Regions from separate parts of the Bradyrhizobium sp. KZN70725 genome, predicted to be linked through region 1. Evidence: riboswitches for the same ligand, from Rfam matches in the RefSeq annotation. Region 1 holds a riboswitch; the other holds the start of a gene.

Region 1 (7,830 bases):
CGAAACGCGCGTGCCGTATTTGGCGAACGAGCTCGCCATGTCGGAGCCGGTGCCGCGATGGCCGGTGTGCTGCAGCACCATGTTCATGAAGCGTGCACACCACAGGCTGGAGCGGCCGGTCGGATTGCCGCCGAGATAGCGGCGCGCCTCGGCCACGATGCCGGACGAGCCGAAGTCGCCTGCCGCGCTGACGCCGCCGGTATTGGGCACGGGGTCAGCGCTGCCGGGCAACGGCGCTGCGTTGGTTTCGATGATCCCGCCCGGCTGCGCGAGTGCGCGACGCTCGGCGCGCGACAGCCGCGCTGCGTGCCGATAGTGATGACGGGCATAGTGACGCGCGTGATGGCCGGCATGGGCCGAATGCGCGTGACGTGAATGATGCGAACGGGCGGAGGCCGGAGCGGCGGAGATCACGGCGAGAGTGAGCGAACACAGAGCCAGCGCCAAAACACGAAGCGACCGGCGACACGCAAGCAACTGAACCATACTTCACTAGATCCTCTGTAACGCCCCCCAATTCCCCGTCGCGTTCCCGGGGGAACACGGCGGTGGTTTTGAAAATCGGGATGGCGCGAGGAAGATTTCATGCGGCGTTGCGGGAACAATTTCTGGGTCATTCCGCGATGATTCGATGACGAGAAAGGAACCGGAACTGCCGCATTGCGGCCTCGAAAATTAACTGCAAATCTGGAGGCGGCCAACGAGAGGAGAATTTCAATGCCCTACGCCATGACGAAAGATCATGTCCGCCTCTACTTCGAAGAGGCCGGCAGCGGAACCCCGATCATCTTCCTGCACGAGTTCGCCGCGGATCACACCAATTGGGAGCCGCAGATGCGCTATTTCGCGCGCGGCCACCGCTGCATCGCCTATTCGGCGCGCGGTTACACGCCGTCCGACGTGCCTGCGAGTGCCGACGTCTACACCTACCAGCACTTCTATATCGACGCGCTCGCCGTGCTCGACCATCTCGGCATCACCAAGGCGCATTTCGTCGGGCTCTCGATGGGCTCCTATTCGTCGCTGCAGATCGCCCTCAACGCGCCGGAGCGCGCGCTGTCGATGACGCTGGCCGCGGTCGGCTCCGGCTCGAGCCTCGAGCATCTCGATGCCTTCCGCGCGCAGTGCCGTGCCAATGCCGAGCAATACGAGAGCATCGGCGCGGTCGAGGTCGCCAAGGTGACGCGCGAAGCGCCGAGCCGGATTCCGTTCCTGGTCAAGGATCCGCGCGGCCACGCCGATTTCTACGCCGCGCTCGCCCGCCACGACGCCAGAGGCTCAGCCAACACGATGCGCAGCTTCCAGGGCGGCAGGCCCTCGATCTACACCATGACCGACGCCATCAAGCGCGCCGCGACGCCGGCGCTGATCCTGTGCGGCGACGAGGACGACAATTGCATCGCGCCCAGCATGTTCCTGAAGCAGCATCTGCCGGCCGCCGGCCTCTCGTTCTTCCCGAAGTCGGGCCACGTGCTCAACCTCGAGGAGCCGGCGCTGTTCAACGAGATGGTCGAGCGCTTCATCGCGCTGGTCGAGGCCGGCCGCTGGCCGGTACGCGATCCGCGGTCGCTGGTGGCGGCGCCGGTGTAGTCCTGTCATTCCGGGGCACGCGAAGCGTGAACCCCGAATCTCGAGATTCTGGGTTCACGCTTCGCGTGCCCCGGAATGACGCCATGACGTCACTTCGCCTGCCCTCCCCGGCTGAGCAGGAACACGCCCTGCTCGCCGAACATGTTCCACACCCACCACGGCAGGTTGAGCGGCACCGGACGGCCGTAGAGATCGAGCGCCACCGCGCGCTCCATCTTGACGTTGATCTCCTCACAGAGCTGCACGAAATCCTTGATGGTGCAGAAGTGGATGTTCGAGGTGTCGTACCAGCTCGCCGGCAAATTCTCGGTGCGCGGCATGTGGCCGCCGATCAGAAGCTGCAGCCGCATCTTCCAGAACCCGAAATTCGGAAACGAGACGATGGCGCGCTGGCCAATCCGCAGCAGATTCTCCAGCACCACCTTGGGCTGCCGCGTCGCCTGCAAGGTCTGCGACAGGATCACGTAGTCGAACGCATCGTCGGGATAGTTGACGAGATCGGTGTCGGCATCGCCCTGCACCACGGCGAGCCCCTTGGCGACGCAGCCATTGACACCCTCGCGCGACAGCTCGATGCCGCGGCCGTCGATGCCGCGGCTTTCCAGCAGTTGCAGCAATTCGCCGTCGCCGCAGCCGACATCGAGCACGCGCGAGCCCGGCCGCACCATGTCGGCGACCAGCAGATGATCGGTGCGATAGCCGCCGGTCCGCTCCGGCGCGATACCCGGCAAGGGCAATGTCTGCTGCATGCTCATGACCGGCCGCCGTCCTTCAGGCCGCGCGCCTTGGCTGCGGCCAGCAGGAAGGCACGGGAGATCTCGAGGAATTCCGGCACGTCGAGCAGGAAGGCGTCGTGGCCCTTGTCGGTCTCGATCTCGGCGAACGACACCCGCGCGCTCGACGCGTTCAGCGCATGCACCAGCGCGCGCGATTCCGAGGTCGGAAACAGCCAGTCGCTGGTGAACGACACCACGCAGAACCGGGTCTGGATGCCGGTGAACGCCTTCGCCAGCACGCCGTTGTGGTCGGCGGCGATGTCGAAATAGTCCATCGCGCGGGTCAGATAGAGATAGGAGTTGGCGTCGAAGCGCTCGACAAAGGACGAGCCCTGGTAGCGCAGATAGCTCTCGACCTGGAAATCCGCATCGAACGAGAAGGTCGGCAGCTCGCGGTCCTGCATCCGCCGTCCGAACTTGCGGTGCAGCGCGGCGTCCGAGAGATAGGTGATGTGCGCGGCCATCCGCGCCACCGCCAATCCGCGGTGCGGATGGGTGTCCTCGTCGACATAGCGGCCGCCGCGCCAGTCCGGATCGGCCATCACGGCCTGGCGGCCGAGCTCGTGGAACGCGATGTTCTGCGCCGAGTGGCGCGTCGAGCAGGCGATCGCGAGCGTCGAGAACACGCGCTCCGGATAGGCCGCGGTCCATTGCAGCACCTGCATGCCGCCCATCGAGCCGCCGACCACGCAGAACAGCGTCGTGATGCCGAGACGATCGATCAGCATCGCCTGCGCACGCACCATGTCGGGAATGGTGATGATCGGGAAATCGAGTCCCCACACCTTGCCGGTCGCGGGGTTCAACGACGCAGGGCCGGTCGAGCCCATGCAGCCGCCGATCACATTGGAGCAGATGATGAAGTACTTGTCGGGATCGATCGGCCGGCCGATGCCGACCATGGTCTCCCACCAGCCGGGCTTGCCAGTGACGGGATGGATGTTGTTGACATGCTGATCGCCGGTCAGCGCGTGGCAGACCAGGATCGCGTTGGAGCGGTCGGCATTGAGCTCGCCATAGGTCTGGTAGGCGATCTGGAATGGTGCGAGATCGACGCCGCAATCGAGCTTGAGCGGCTGGTCCATCCCGAACTTCGCCACCAATGACGACGGATGGTCGGCCTCATGGGCGCGATCATCGCTCGGGGTTTGTGGGCTCGGTATCGGACGCACGTTGCTCATCTAGGCGACCCTGCCTCCGCGCGGGAGGGCTCGACGGACCTCAGGCCAATAAAAAACCCGGCCTGAACAAAGGTTCGGCCGGGAGCTGATAAGGTCCCCGGCCTGTTTAGCGAGTTGTTTAACGTGGCTGCAAGCCGGCCGGCTCAAATGACCACGGGACGCAGGGAACGTAGTCCCCACGCCCCCCGCCGTCAAGACAGCCCTGCCCACGGCCAATTGGTTAACCGAATGCGCAAGGCACGCCTGCGACGTTTCTCTTTGCTTTCGCTGCCCGTCTTTCCTAATCAGGGACCCTGTCCGACGCGGCACCGGGCCGCCCCGACGACAAGGTTTGAGAGCATGTCCAACCCACCCCCGTCGCCGCCCTCGCTGCAGGATCTGCGCAAGGAGATCGATGCGATCGACGAGCAGGTACACCGCCTGTTGATGGCGCGCGGCGACATCATCGACCGCCTGATCCAGGTCAAGAAGACCCAGGAGGTCGGCTCGGCATTCCGCCCGGCACGCGAGGCCAGCATGATGCGCGAGCTGGTGCGGCGTCATCGCGGCATCCTGCCGCTCGACACCATCGAGAGCATCTGGCGCGTCATCATCTCGACCTTCACCTATGTGCAGGCGCCGTTCGCGGTGCATGCCGATGTTTCGGTCGGCGAGTCGGCCATGCGCGACTCGGCGCGGTTTCACTTCGGCTTCGTGGTGCCTTACGTGTCGCATTTCAGCGCACAGGCCGCGGTCGAGGCGGTGGCGAAGTCGAAGGGCGACCTCGCGCTGGTCTCCGCGATCGCAAGCCGTACGCCGTGGTGGAATGCGCTCGAGGCCAGTGGCGCGCCGAAGATCATCGCGCGGCTGCCGTTCCTCGAACGCGCCGACCATCCCGCCGCGCTGCCGGTGTTCGTGATCTCGCGGGTCGCCGACGACGCCATGGTCACCGAAGTGCAGACCTGGAGCGTGCGCGTCTCCGGCTGGAACGCCGATGTCGCCCGGGCGCTTGCGCCGCTCGCCGAGATCGTCGCGGTCCCCGACACCGCTTTCGACGGCGCGGCGCTCCTGGTCTCGGTCACCGGACACGATTTCGAGGCCATCAAGCTCGCCCTGATCAAGGCCGGCGCCTCGGTCCGCTCGTCGGCCCTCGTCGGCAGCCACGCAACGCGCTATACGGTGCCCTCTAACGGATCGGCCAGGACCTGAAGTAAGAGCCAGCCGCCCGTCCAGGCTTTTGTTTTGACGCGTTTTCTTCACGCGAACCGGTATCCACTTCGCTCGAAAACGCTCTGTTCGGAGTTGATGATGTCCCGCCCCGTGCCGAACCCCGGCATCCTCGATATTGCGCCCTACACGCCCGGCAAGAGCCCGGTGCCGGAACCGGGCCGCAAAGTGTTCAAGCTGTCCGCCAACGAGACGCCGTTCGGGCCGTCTCCGAAGGCGATCGCGGCCTACAAGGCGGCGGCTGACCATCTCGAGGACTATCCGGAGGGGACCTCACGCGTGCTGCGCGAGGCGATCGGCCGCGCCTACGGCCTCGATCCCGACCGCATCATCTGCGGCGCCGGCTCCGACGAAATCCTCAACCTGCTGGCGCACACCTATCTCGCGCCCGGCGACGAGGCGATCTCGACCACCCACGGCTTCCTGGTTTACCCGATCGCCACCATGGCGAACGGCGCCAGGAACGTGATCGCGGCCGAGACCAATTTCACGGCCGACGTCGATGCCATACTCAAGGTGGTGACGCCGCGCACGAAACTGGTCTGGCTCGCCAACCCGAACAATCCGACCGGCACCTACATCCCGTTCGACGAGGTCAAGCGGCTGCGCGCCGCGCTTCCGTCGCATGTGCTGCTGGTGCTCGACGCCGCCTATGCCGACTATGTCTCGCGCAACGACTACGAGCTCGGCATCGAGCTGGTCGCGACCACGGACAACACGGTGGTGACGCACACCTTCTCGAAGATCCACGGCCTTGCGGCGCTGCGGATCGGCTGGATGTTCGGGCCGGCGCATATCGTCGATGCCTGCAACCGCATCCGCGGTCCGTTCAACGTCACGACGCCGGCGATGCTGGCGGCGGTGGCGGCGATCGAGGACACGGCGCATGTGCAGATGTCGCGAACCCACACCGAACAATGGCGCAACTGGCTGACCGAGGAGATCGGCAAGCTCGGGCTGAAGGTGACGCCGAGCGTCGCCAATTTCGTGCTGATCCATTTCCCGACCGACAAGGGCAAGACCGCGGCGGAAGCCGACGCCTATCTCACACGGCGCGGCCTCGTGCTGCGCGCACTCAACAATTACAAGCTGCCGCATGCGCTGCGCATGACCATTGGCACCGAGGAGGCCAACCGCCTCGTGGTCGAGGGGCTGCGCGACTTCCTGGCCGGAAAGTGACATCGTGACGACCGCCCCGCTCTTCCAACGCATCGCGCTGATCGGCTTCGGCCTGATCGGCGGCTCGATCGCGCGCGGCGCGCGCGCGCAAGGGCTGGTCGGCGAGATCGTGACCACCGCGCGCTCGGAGAAGACGCGTGCGCGCGTCGCCGAACTCGGCATCGTTGATCGCGTCGTCGAGACCAACATCGAGGCGGTGAAGGATGCCGACCTCGTCATCCTCTGCATCCCGGTCGGCGCCTGCGGCCCGGTCGCCGCTGAGATCGCGCCGCATCTGAAGCCCGGCGCGATCATCTCCGACGTCGGCTCGGTGAAGGGCGCCGTCGTCAAGGACATGGCGCTGCATCTGCCTGACGGCGTCCACTTTGTCCCGGCGCATCCGGTGGCCGGCACCGAGCATTCGGGGCCGGATTCCGGCTTCGCCGAGCTATTCATCAACCGCTGGTGCATCCTCACCCCGCCCGAAGGCACCGATCCCGCGGCGACCGACCGATTGCGAACGTTCTGGGCCGCGCTCGGCGCCAAGGTCGAGATCATGACGCCCGACCATCATGACCTCGTGCTCGCGATTACCAGCCATTTGCCGCATCTGATCGCCTACACCATCGTCGGCACCGCCGACGAGCTGGCGCAGGTGACGGAATCCGAGGTCATCAAATTCTCCGCCGGCGGCTTCCGCGACTTCACCCGCATCGCGGCCTCGGACCCGACGATGTGGCGCGACGTATTCCTCGCCAACAAGGACGCCGTGCTCGAGATGCTCGGCACCTTCAACGAGGATCTGTCGAAGCTGACCCGCGCGATCCGGCGCGGCGACGGCGAAGCGCTGTTCGACCACTTCACCCGCACCCGCGCCATCCGCCGCGGCATCGTCGAGACCGGCCAGGACTCCGCCGCACCCGACTTCGGCCGGCCGCATGCGAATTTGGAGAAGTAGCCGGGGCAACTCTTTCCATTCGTCGTCCCGGCGAAAGCCGGGACCCATACTCCGCGGCGGGTGTGGTTGACGGGACTCGTCGTTTCAGCTTCGCGCAACGATGCAGCGAAACCCATCATTGGCGCCGCGGGCTTAAATCGATGGGTTTCGCTTCGCTCTACCCATCCTACAATTGGAGTTGCCCGTCGGATTGTGTCGCCGCAGGGCCGACCCACCTACCGGCGGACGGAGCGAGCTGATAGCCTCCAGCAGGAAAGCCGGCGCGTCGCTGATGACAGGGAGCGATCAGATGATACTCAGTCCGGATCATGTGACTATCGCAGTGGCAGATGCCGGCCCGGCGATCGAATTCTTCGCACTGCTCGGCTTCAAGAAGACTCACGTCGCGACCATCGACGGCGGCGTTCCCGCCCGGTACATGGGCATGCCGGCCATGAGAGCGCAGCACATCACCCTCGCACTCGAAGGAGCGGATTTCGAAATCCAGCTGCTTCAGTTCGACCCGCTCCCGGGGACCGATCCGGGGGTGCACCCGACCAATCTGCGAAAGCTGGGCTTCAATCACCTCGCCTTCCGCGTCGACGACATCGAGGCGGCCACCGCGCACCTGGTGGCCAACGGTGTCACCATGCTGAGCGAGGAGATGGACTACATCAGCCGGAAGCTCCGGCTGTTCGAGGGCCCAGAGGGCATCACCTTCGAGTTGGTCCAGCGGGACGCCTGAGACTACGCTGGCCAGGGCCGTTTGCATTGCCCCAAGCGGCGCGGAATGATGTCGGCTTTTGACCCGAGCGGACCCGATCTTCGGCTAGCCCGGGCCAATATCCCGCCCCATTATCACGAGACCTCGGGCGCGCTATCATCCGGCCATTCTTTAGACAAGACTGAAGGGAGTGCTGGAGGCTGATCGCCCCTGACGGATAGCCGAGTCGGCACTCTTGGGTGACATTGGACGGAAAGG
Region 2 (7,830 bases), on a different contig from region 1:
GAGCAATTCGAGCAGGCGCGGGCCGAAGATCAGCATGCCCAGCATGAACGTCAAACCAAAGGTCAGGCCGATCAGCAGCGCATGCATCGCCAGCGTCGAGGCGCGCTCGATCTCGCCGGCACCGAGCGCACGCGCGATCGCGGATGCGACGCCGCCGCCCATCGCGCCGCCGGACATCGTCATGGTCAGGATCACGCAGGGAAACACCAGCGCCATCGCCGCGAGCGACTCGACGCCGAGCCGGCCGATATACGAAGTCTCCGCGATGACGACGCAGGTGCCGGCGGAGAGCGCGATCACGTTCGGCCACGCCAGCCATAGCAGCGTGCGCAGGATCGGCCCGTCGAGCAGCGCATTGCGCGCCGGCTTGGTCACCGGCGGCGGCAGCGGCCGCTCTTGTTCGTCGACAGGAATTTCGGCGAGGCCGAGATCGGACATTTCTACTCCCACGCGCGATCTGGGGAGCCGCGCCATGGTGTTTCCCTACCATGGCGGCGGCGGAATCCACGTGCGCGGGGCGCAAGGGGGGCCTGCGCGATTGCAGGTGAACCCGGATGAACCTTGGGGCTAGCCGATCGACCAGACGAACGGCGCGCCGGCGGCGCTGTTCGGCTTCAGATGCACCGGAATATGCCGCCCGCAGCCGGCGGCCAGCCCTTCGAACAGGCCGGTCAATACGCTGGCGCAGGCCGGATGATAGTCGGCCACGTCGGCCATCAGCTTCCAGCCCTGCTGGCGGATTTCGAACTGGCCCTCGGATTCGGTGATGTCAGCAATATCGTCCTGCGACTCGAAGAGAGTGCGCAGGAATGCGGCAAATTCCGTGGCACGGCCACGGCGGCCGCCGAGCGCCTGCGCGACCTCGTCGTAATACTGCATGCCGATCAGTCTGCCGGTGAGATGCAGCAGATAGCTCGCATCCTCCGGGCCGAACACCTGCACGATGACCGGCGCGGCCGTCTTCACATATTCCATCGCGTAGTTGCGATAGGCCTTTTCCAGCCGCGGCTTCGGCCAGCTGTCGACCGGCAGCGCCGGCGCGGTGTTCGGATCGAATGGCGGCGCCTCGAGATGGCGCGCGAACACCAGGCGCTGGTCGAGCTCGAGCGGATGATCGTACTCGCAGTAATAGCCTTCGAGGCCGTCCTGGCCGTCGACACTCTGCTTGGTGCAGACGAAGCCGAGCCGCAAGTCCCCGAGCGCGACACCGTTGTTGGCGTGCCAGCCGCGCAGCATCGCGCGCGAGACCTCACCGGGCACGCCGCAGATCGCTGTGCCCTTCCAGATCCAGCGCGGCGGCGGATAGCGGATCCAGGCCTTGCGGTCGGTCTCGTACATGTATTCGACATGCACGCCGCCGATCCAGTTGGAAAGATAATGATACTGCGCGGCCGCGACCGCCGGCGGCAGGCTGTCGAGGCCGAGCTTCTTCAAGCCGGGCAGGAAGCGCTCCTGCTGCTGGCGACGAAACACGCGGAAGACGAACTCGGCGGCATCAGCCGTGCCGCGCCGCGTGACGACGGTGAGGATCAGCCCGGTGAAGAAGGCGTGATAGAGATCGGCGACGCTGCGCCACTTCCGCCATTGCGTTTCGCGCGCGTCCTGCTCTCCGGTCATGTCTGCTCCCGCTGTTCTTGTTGGCGAGATAAAGCCTCGCGCGCGCAATCGTAGCCCGGATGCAGCGAAGCGCAATCCGGGGCGGCTCAATGCGCGTATGCAGCGCCCCGGATTTCGCTAGCGCTTCATCCGGGCTACGGAATTACACGCGCGCGAAACGGAATTACACGCGAAAATGCTTGGAGAGCTTCAGGCCCTGCGCCTGATAGTTCGAGCCGATGCGCTGGCCGTACAGCGCGTCGGGGCGCTCGAGCATCCGCTCATAGACGAGGCGGCCGACGATCTGGCCATGCTCGAGGATGAACGGCACCTCGCGCGAGCGCACCTCCAGCACGGCGCGCGCCCCCTTTCCGCCGGCGCCGGCATAGCCGAAGCCGGGATCGAAGAAGCCGGCATAATGGACGCGGAATTCGCCGACCAGCGGATCGAACGGCACCATCTCCGCGGCGTAGTCCGGCGGCACCTGCACCGCCTCTTTCGACGCCAGGATGTAGAACTCGCCGGGATCGAGGATGAGACTGCCGTCGGGCCGGGCCTTGATCGGCTCCCAGAAGTCGTCGACGGCATAGCCGCCGCGGCGATCGACATCGACCACGCCGGTATGGCGCTTGGCGCGATAGCCGACGAAGCCGCCCGAGCTCTCGCCGGAGAGATCGACCGAGAGCGCGACGCCATGGGTGAGATCGGCATTGGCGGCGTCGACCAGCCGCTCGGCGGCATGCAGCGCATCGAGCTCGTCGGCGGTCAGCGTCGCCTCGCCGATCCGGAAGCGGACCTGGCTGAGCCGCGAACCCTCGCGCAGCAGCACGGGAAACGTCTTCGGGCTGATCTCGGCGTAGAGCGGGCCATGATAGCCGGCGCCGATCATGTCGAAGCGGCGGGTGCCGTCGGCGATCACGCGGGTGAAGACGTCGAGCCGTCCGGTCGAGCTCTTCGGGTTGGCCGCGGCCACGATCTCCGGCGGCAGCGCCAGGCTCTCCAGCAGCGGCACGATGTAGACGCAGTTGGTCTCCAGCACCGCGCCGTCGGACAGATCGATCTCGTGCAACTTCAGCTCGTCGATCCGCTCGGCGACGGTGGCGTCGGGCCCCGGCAGGAAGCTGGCGCGGACGCGGTAGGCAATGTCGCCGAGGCGGAGATCGAGGCTGGCCGGCTGGATCTGGCTCTCGACGAAGTCATAGGCGGGCAGAATGAGGCCGGCCTCCGCCATCTCCGCGATCATGCGGTCGGGCAGGATTCCGTTGGATTCATCTTCCAGCGTGAACGACACGATGCGGTCCCTCGGCGATCCCTTGAGATGACTCAAAAATCATACTCCAGGCGGCCATCAAGCCCCAAAATATGGGCTTTTACGGGTTATCCGATGACCGTCTTGACGGAAAGGGCGCGAGGGAATATCAGCTGCACTTATCCCGTGGTGATTTGAGCCGGCCGGCTTGCAGCCACGTTAAATAAGTCGCTAAACAGGCCGGGGACAGTGTGATCCCGGCTTGTGGAGGTTGCTCCAGGCCGGTTTTTTTGTGGCCAGTTTCCAGGGGAAATGGCCACCTCGGAGGTCACATGTCTGAATCTGAAACCACGGCCCGCTTTCGTCCCGAAACCCGTCTCGTCCATGGCGGTACGCTGCGCTCGCAATTCGGGGAGACGTCGGAAGGGCTGTTTCTCACCCAGGGCTACGTCTACGACACCGCCGAGCAATGCGAGGCGCGCTTCAAGGGCCAGGACCCCGGCTTCATCTATTCGCGCTATTCCAACCCGACCATTGCGATGTTCGAGCGCCGCATGATCGAGCTCGAGGGCGCGGAAGCCGCGCGCTCGACCGCGACCGGCATGGCCGCGGTGACCACCGCGATCCTCGCCCCGCTGAAGGCCGGCGATCATGTGGTGGCCTCGAAGGCCCTGTTCGGCTCCTGCCTCTACGTGGTGCAGGACCTGTTGCCGCGCTACGGCATCGAGACGACGCTGGTCGACGGCCTCGATCTCGACCAGTGGCAGCGCGCATTGCGGCCGAACACCAAGACCTTCTTCCTGGAGAGCCCGACCAATCCGACGCTCGACGTGCTCGACATCGGCGCGATCGCAGAGATCGCGCATAGCGGCGGCGCCCGGCTGATCGTCGACAACGTGTTCGCGACGCCGATCTGGCAGAGCCCGCTGTCGCTCGGCGCCGACGTCGTGGTCTATTCCGCGACCAAGCATATCGACGGCCAGGGCCGCTGCCTCGGCGGCGTCATCCTGTCGTCGGAGGCCTTCATCGCCGAGCACATCCACAATTTCATGCGCCAGACCGGGCCGTCGCTGTCGCCGTTCAACGCCTGGGTGCTGCTGAAGGGGCTGGAGACGCTCGGCGTCCGCGTCCGCGCCCAGACCGAGAACGCGGCGAAGATCGCCGAGGCGCTGGCCAAGCATCCGAAGATCACGCGGCTGGTTTATCCGGGCCGCCCCGATCATCCGCAGGCCGAGACGGTGAAGAAGCAGATGGGCGCCGGCTCGACGCTGGTCGGCTTCGAGGTGAAGGACGGCAAGGCCGGCGCCTTCCGCTGCCTCAACGCGCTGAAGATCTCGCGCATCTCCAACAATCTCGGCGATGCCAAGAGCCTAGTCACGCATCCCGCGACCACGACGCATCAGCGCCTGGCACCCGAGGCCCGCGCCGAGCTCGGCATCAGCGAAGGTTTCATTCGCTTCTCGGCCGGGCTCGAGCATCCCGACGACCTGATCGAGGATTTCGAGCGGGCGCTGGAGCGGGTCTGAAGCAACGCGTCGTGGCCGGGCTTGCCCGGCCACGACGGCTTCTCTTGAAGATTAAGTCGCAGCCGTCGTGACGCCGCCGTCGACCACGATGGTCTGGCCGGTCATGAAGGTCGACGCGTCGGAAGCGAGATAGGCCACAGCGCCTGCGATCTCGTCGGGCTCGCCGATGCGGCGGAGCGGCGTCGATGCGGTGCGGCGCTTCAGATTGTCCGGGTCCTCCCACAGCGCGCGGGCGAAATCGGTCTTCACCAGGCCCGGCGCCACGCAATTGACGCGCACGCCCTTCGGGCCCCACTCGCCGGCGAGGCTGCGGCACAGTGCGAAGTCGGCCGCCTTGGAGATGCCGTAGGCGCCGATCACCGTAGAACCCCGAAGTCCGCCGATCGAGGAGATGATCACGACCGAGCCCTTGCCGCGCTCGGCCATCTGCGGGATCGCCAGTGCGGACAGCCAGATGTTGCTCTTGACGTTGGAGCCCATGATCTTGTCGAAGGCCTCGTCGGTGATGTCGAGCAGCGGGCCGTAATAGGGATTGACCGCGGCGTTGCAGACCAGGATGTCGATCTTGCCGTAATGCTTGATCGTCCCCGAGACCAGCGCCTCGACCTCGTTGCGGCGCGCGATGTTGCAGGGGATGACGAGCGCATCGCCGCCCGCCTTCTTGATGCCGTCGGCGACTTCCTGGCAAGCATCCGCCTTGCGCGAGGAGATCACGACCTTGGCGCCGAGTCTTGCCAGAAGCTCCGCCGAGGAGCGGCCGATGCCGCGGCTCGAGCCGGTGATGACCGCGACCTGGCCGGTGAGATCGAACGGGGTGTTTTTCATTGTTGTTTCCCTGTTATTTGCACGTCATTCCGGGGCGCGACGCAGTCGCGAACCCGGAATCCAGAGGTTACGGCGCCAGATTCCGGGTTCTCGCTTCGCGAGCCCCGGAATGACGGAGATGGCTCAGGCCAACAACCCGCCGCCCTCGCTGACGCGACGGAGGTGATAGTCGGTGTCGCCGAGCGTGTTCTCGATCATGGTCAGCCGCTTGAAATAGTGACCGATCTTGGCTTCCATGGTCATGCCGATGCCGCCATGAAGCTGGATCGACTGCTGGCCGACGAACTTCAGGGACTTGCCGACCTGCACCTTGGCGGCGGCGACCGCCGACGCACGCTCCTTGGCATCGTCGAAGTCCGACGCCATGGTGGCGAACATCGACATGCTGCGGGCCTGCTCCAGCGCCACGAACATGTCGGCGGCACGGTGCTGCAGGCTCTGGAACGAGCCGATCGCAACGCCGAACTGCTTGCGGGTCTTGATGTACTCGACCGTCTCCTTCAGCGACTCGTCCATCGCGCCGACGGCTTCCGCGCACAGCGCAATGCGGGCTTCGTCGGCGACGCGCTCGATCAGCGGCAGGCCGTTCTCGGGATCGCCGATCGCGGCGTCAGCGCCGACCTCGACATTGGTGAAGGTGATGTCGGCCGCGTGCAGGCCGTCCTGGGTCGGATAGCCCTTCCTGGTGACGCCCTTGGCATCCGCTGGGACCAGGAACACGCCGATGCCGGTCTTGTCGCGCTGGCCGCCCTTGGTGCGCGCGGTCACGATCAGCGTGTCGGCGTTCTCGCCGTTGAGCACCACGAACTTCTCGCCGTCGATCACGTAAGCAGCGCCCTTCTTCTTGGCCGTGGTCACGACGTCGAACAGATCGTAGCGCGAGTTCTTCTCGAGCTGGGCGAAGCCAAAGGTCCTGCTGCCGTCGATGATGCCGGGAATGTACTTGGCCTTCTGCTCGGCCGAGCCACCATGGCGCAGGAAACCGCCGGCGACCACAACGGTGGCCAGATAAGGCTCGACCACCAGCGCCTTGCCGAGCGCTTCCATCACGATCATGGTCTCGACCGCGCCGGCGCCAAAGCCGCCGTCGGTCTCCGCGAAGGGAAGACCAAGCAGGCCCTGCTCGGCGAGCTTGCCCCAGAGCGCTTTGCTCCAGCCGCCCTTCTCCTTCATGTATTTCTTGCGCGCATCGAAGTCGTAGGCATCCGCCAGCAACCCGTCGACGCTTTCCTTGAGAAGCCGCTGCTCCTCGGACAGATCAAAATCCATGTTCGTTCCCTTAACTAACTGATCGTTGTTCAAGCCGGGGCCTCTTCACCTCGCCCCGCTTGCGGGGAGAGGTCGGATCGCGAAGCGATCCGGGTGAGGGGGTACAGGTCTCTCGGCAGTCGTTGCTCGGAGAGATGCCCCTCACCCCAACCCTCTCCCCGCGAAGAGCGGGGAGAGGGAGAGGATCAAAGCCCCAGCACCGCCTTGCTGATGATGTTGCGCTGGATCTCGTTGGAGCCGCCGTAGATCGAAACCTTGCGGTTGTTGAAGTAGCTCGGCGCGATCTGCGCGGTCCAATCCATGCTCTCGTTGGAACCGGCATCGCCGTGCTCGTCATAGGGTGCGGCGAACGGACCGATGATCTCCATCAACAGCTCGGTCGTGGTCTGCTGGATCTCCGAGCCCTTGATCTTGAGCACCGAGGACGCCGGATTGGGCTTGCCCTTGCCGTGCTTGCCCTCGTCGGCGACGACGCGGAGCTGGGTGAGCTCGAGCGCCTTCAGCTCGATCTCGCAGGCAGTGAGCTTCTCGCGGAACGCCGGATCCTCGATCACCGGACGGCCGCCGGCCTCGACCTTGGAGGCCAGCGCGCGGATGCGGCGCAGCCGCTCCTTCGACACGCCGACCCGGGCGATGCCGGTGCGCTCATTGCCGAGCAGGAATTTGGCGTAATCCCAGCCCTTGTTTTCCTCGCCGATCAGGTTCTCGTAGGGCACCTCGACGTCGTCGAAGAACACCTCGTTGACCTCGTGGCCGCCGTCGATGGTCTGGATCGGGCGCACGGTGACGCCCTTCGACTTCATCGAGAACACGATGAAGGAGATGCCCATCTGCTTCTTCGCGGCCGGATCGGTGCGGCAGAGGCAGAAGATCATGTCGGCGTGCTGGGCGAGCGTGGTCCAGGTCTTCTGGCCGTTGATGATCCACTTGTCGCCACGGCGCTCGGCCTTGGTCTTCAGCGACGCGAGGTCCGAACCCGAGCCCGGCTCCGAGAAGCCCTGGCACCACCAGTCGTCGACATTGGCGATGCGCGGCAGATATTCCTTCTTCTGCTTCTCGTTGCCGAAGGTGTAGATCACCGGGCCGACCATGCTGACGCCGAAGGCGAGCGGCTGCGGCGCCGGATAGGACTGCAGCTCCTCGTTGAAGATGTAGTGCTGCACGGTGCTCCAGCCGGTGCCGCCATATTCCTTCGGCCAGTGGGTGACGCCCCAGCCCTTCTTGTTGAGGATGCGCCACCAGGTGACCATCTCGTCCTTCGACAGATGGCGGCCTTCCTGCAGCTTGCGCCGGGTCTCCGGCGGCACGTTGTTCTTGAAGAACTCCCGCACCTCCTCGCGAAACGCTATCTCTTCCTTGGTGAAA

What was found. A riboswitch is a leader RNA that binds a small molecule or an ion and turns the genes downstream of it on or off. The one in region 1 is predicted to bind S-adenosylmethionine.
Region 2: linked by a shared signal. The riboswitch ahead of ACZBJS_RS17515 (O-succinylhomoserine sulfhydrylase) and the one ahead of metX (homoserine O-acetyltransferase MetX) in region 1 are both predicted to bind S-adenosylmethionine.

What each region holds. Positions count from the first base shown of each region.
Region 1 covers NZ_JBUYWT010000107.1:2,843-10,672, reverse strand. Annotated here, with positions in the region: gene ACZBJS_RS40960 (TIGR02594 family protein) at 1-486, opposite strand, end outside; gene ACZBJS_RS40955 (alpha/beta fold hydrolase) at 718-1,590, shown strand; gene metW (methionine biosynthesis protein MetW) at 1,680-2,345, opposite strand; gene metX (homoserine O-acetyltransferase MetX) at 2,342-3,547, opposite strand; SAM riboswitch at 3,633-3,712, opposite strand; gene ACZBJS_RS40940 (chorismate mutase) at 3,887-4,735, shown strand; gene hisC (histidinol-phosphate transaminase) at 4,835-5,932, shown strand; gene ACZBJS_RS40930 (prephenate/arogenate dehydrogenase family protein) at 5,937-6,869, shown strand; gene ACZBJS_RS40925 (VOC family protein) at 7,141-7,593, shown strand.
Region 2 covers NZ_JBUYWT010000016.1:40,524-48,353, forward strand. Annotated here, with positions in the region: gene ACZBJS_RS17500 (MATE family efflux transporter) at 1-438, opposite strand, end outside; gene ACZBJS_RS17505 (hypothetical protein) at 568-1,617, opposite strand; gene ACZBJS_RS17510 (2'-deoxycytidine 5'-triphosphate deaminase) at 1,781-2,887, opposite strand; SAM riboswitch at 3,022-3,101, shown strand; gene ACZBJS_RS17515 (O-succinylhomoserine sulfhydrylase) at 3,178-4,371, shown strand; gene ACZBJS_RS17520 (SDR family NAD(P)-dependent oxidoreductase) at 4,423-5,196, opposite strand; gene pimD (pimeloyl-CoA dehydrogenase small subunit) at 5,320-6,465, opposite strand; gene pimC (pimeloyl-CoA dehydrogenase large subunit) at 6,651-7,830, opposite strand, start outside.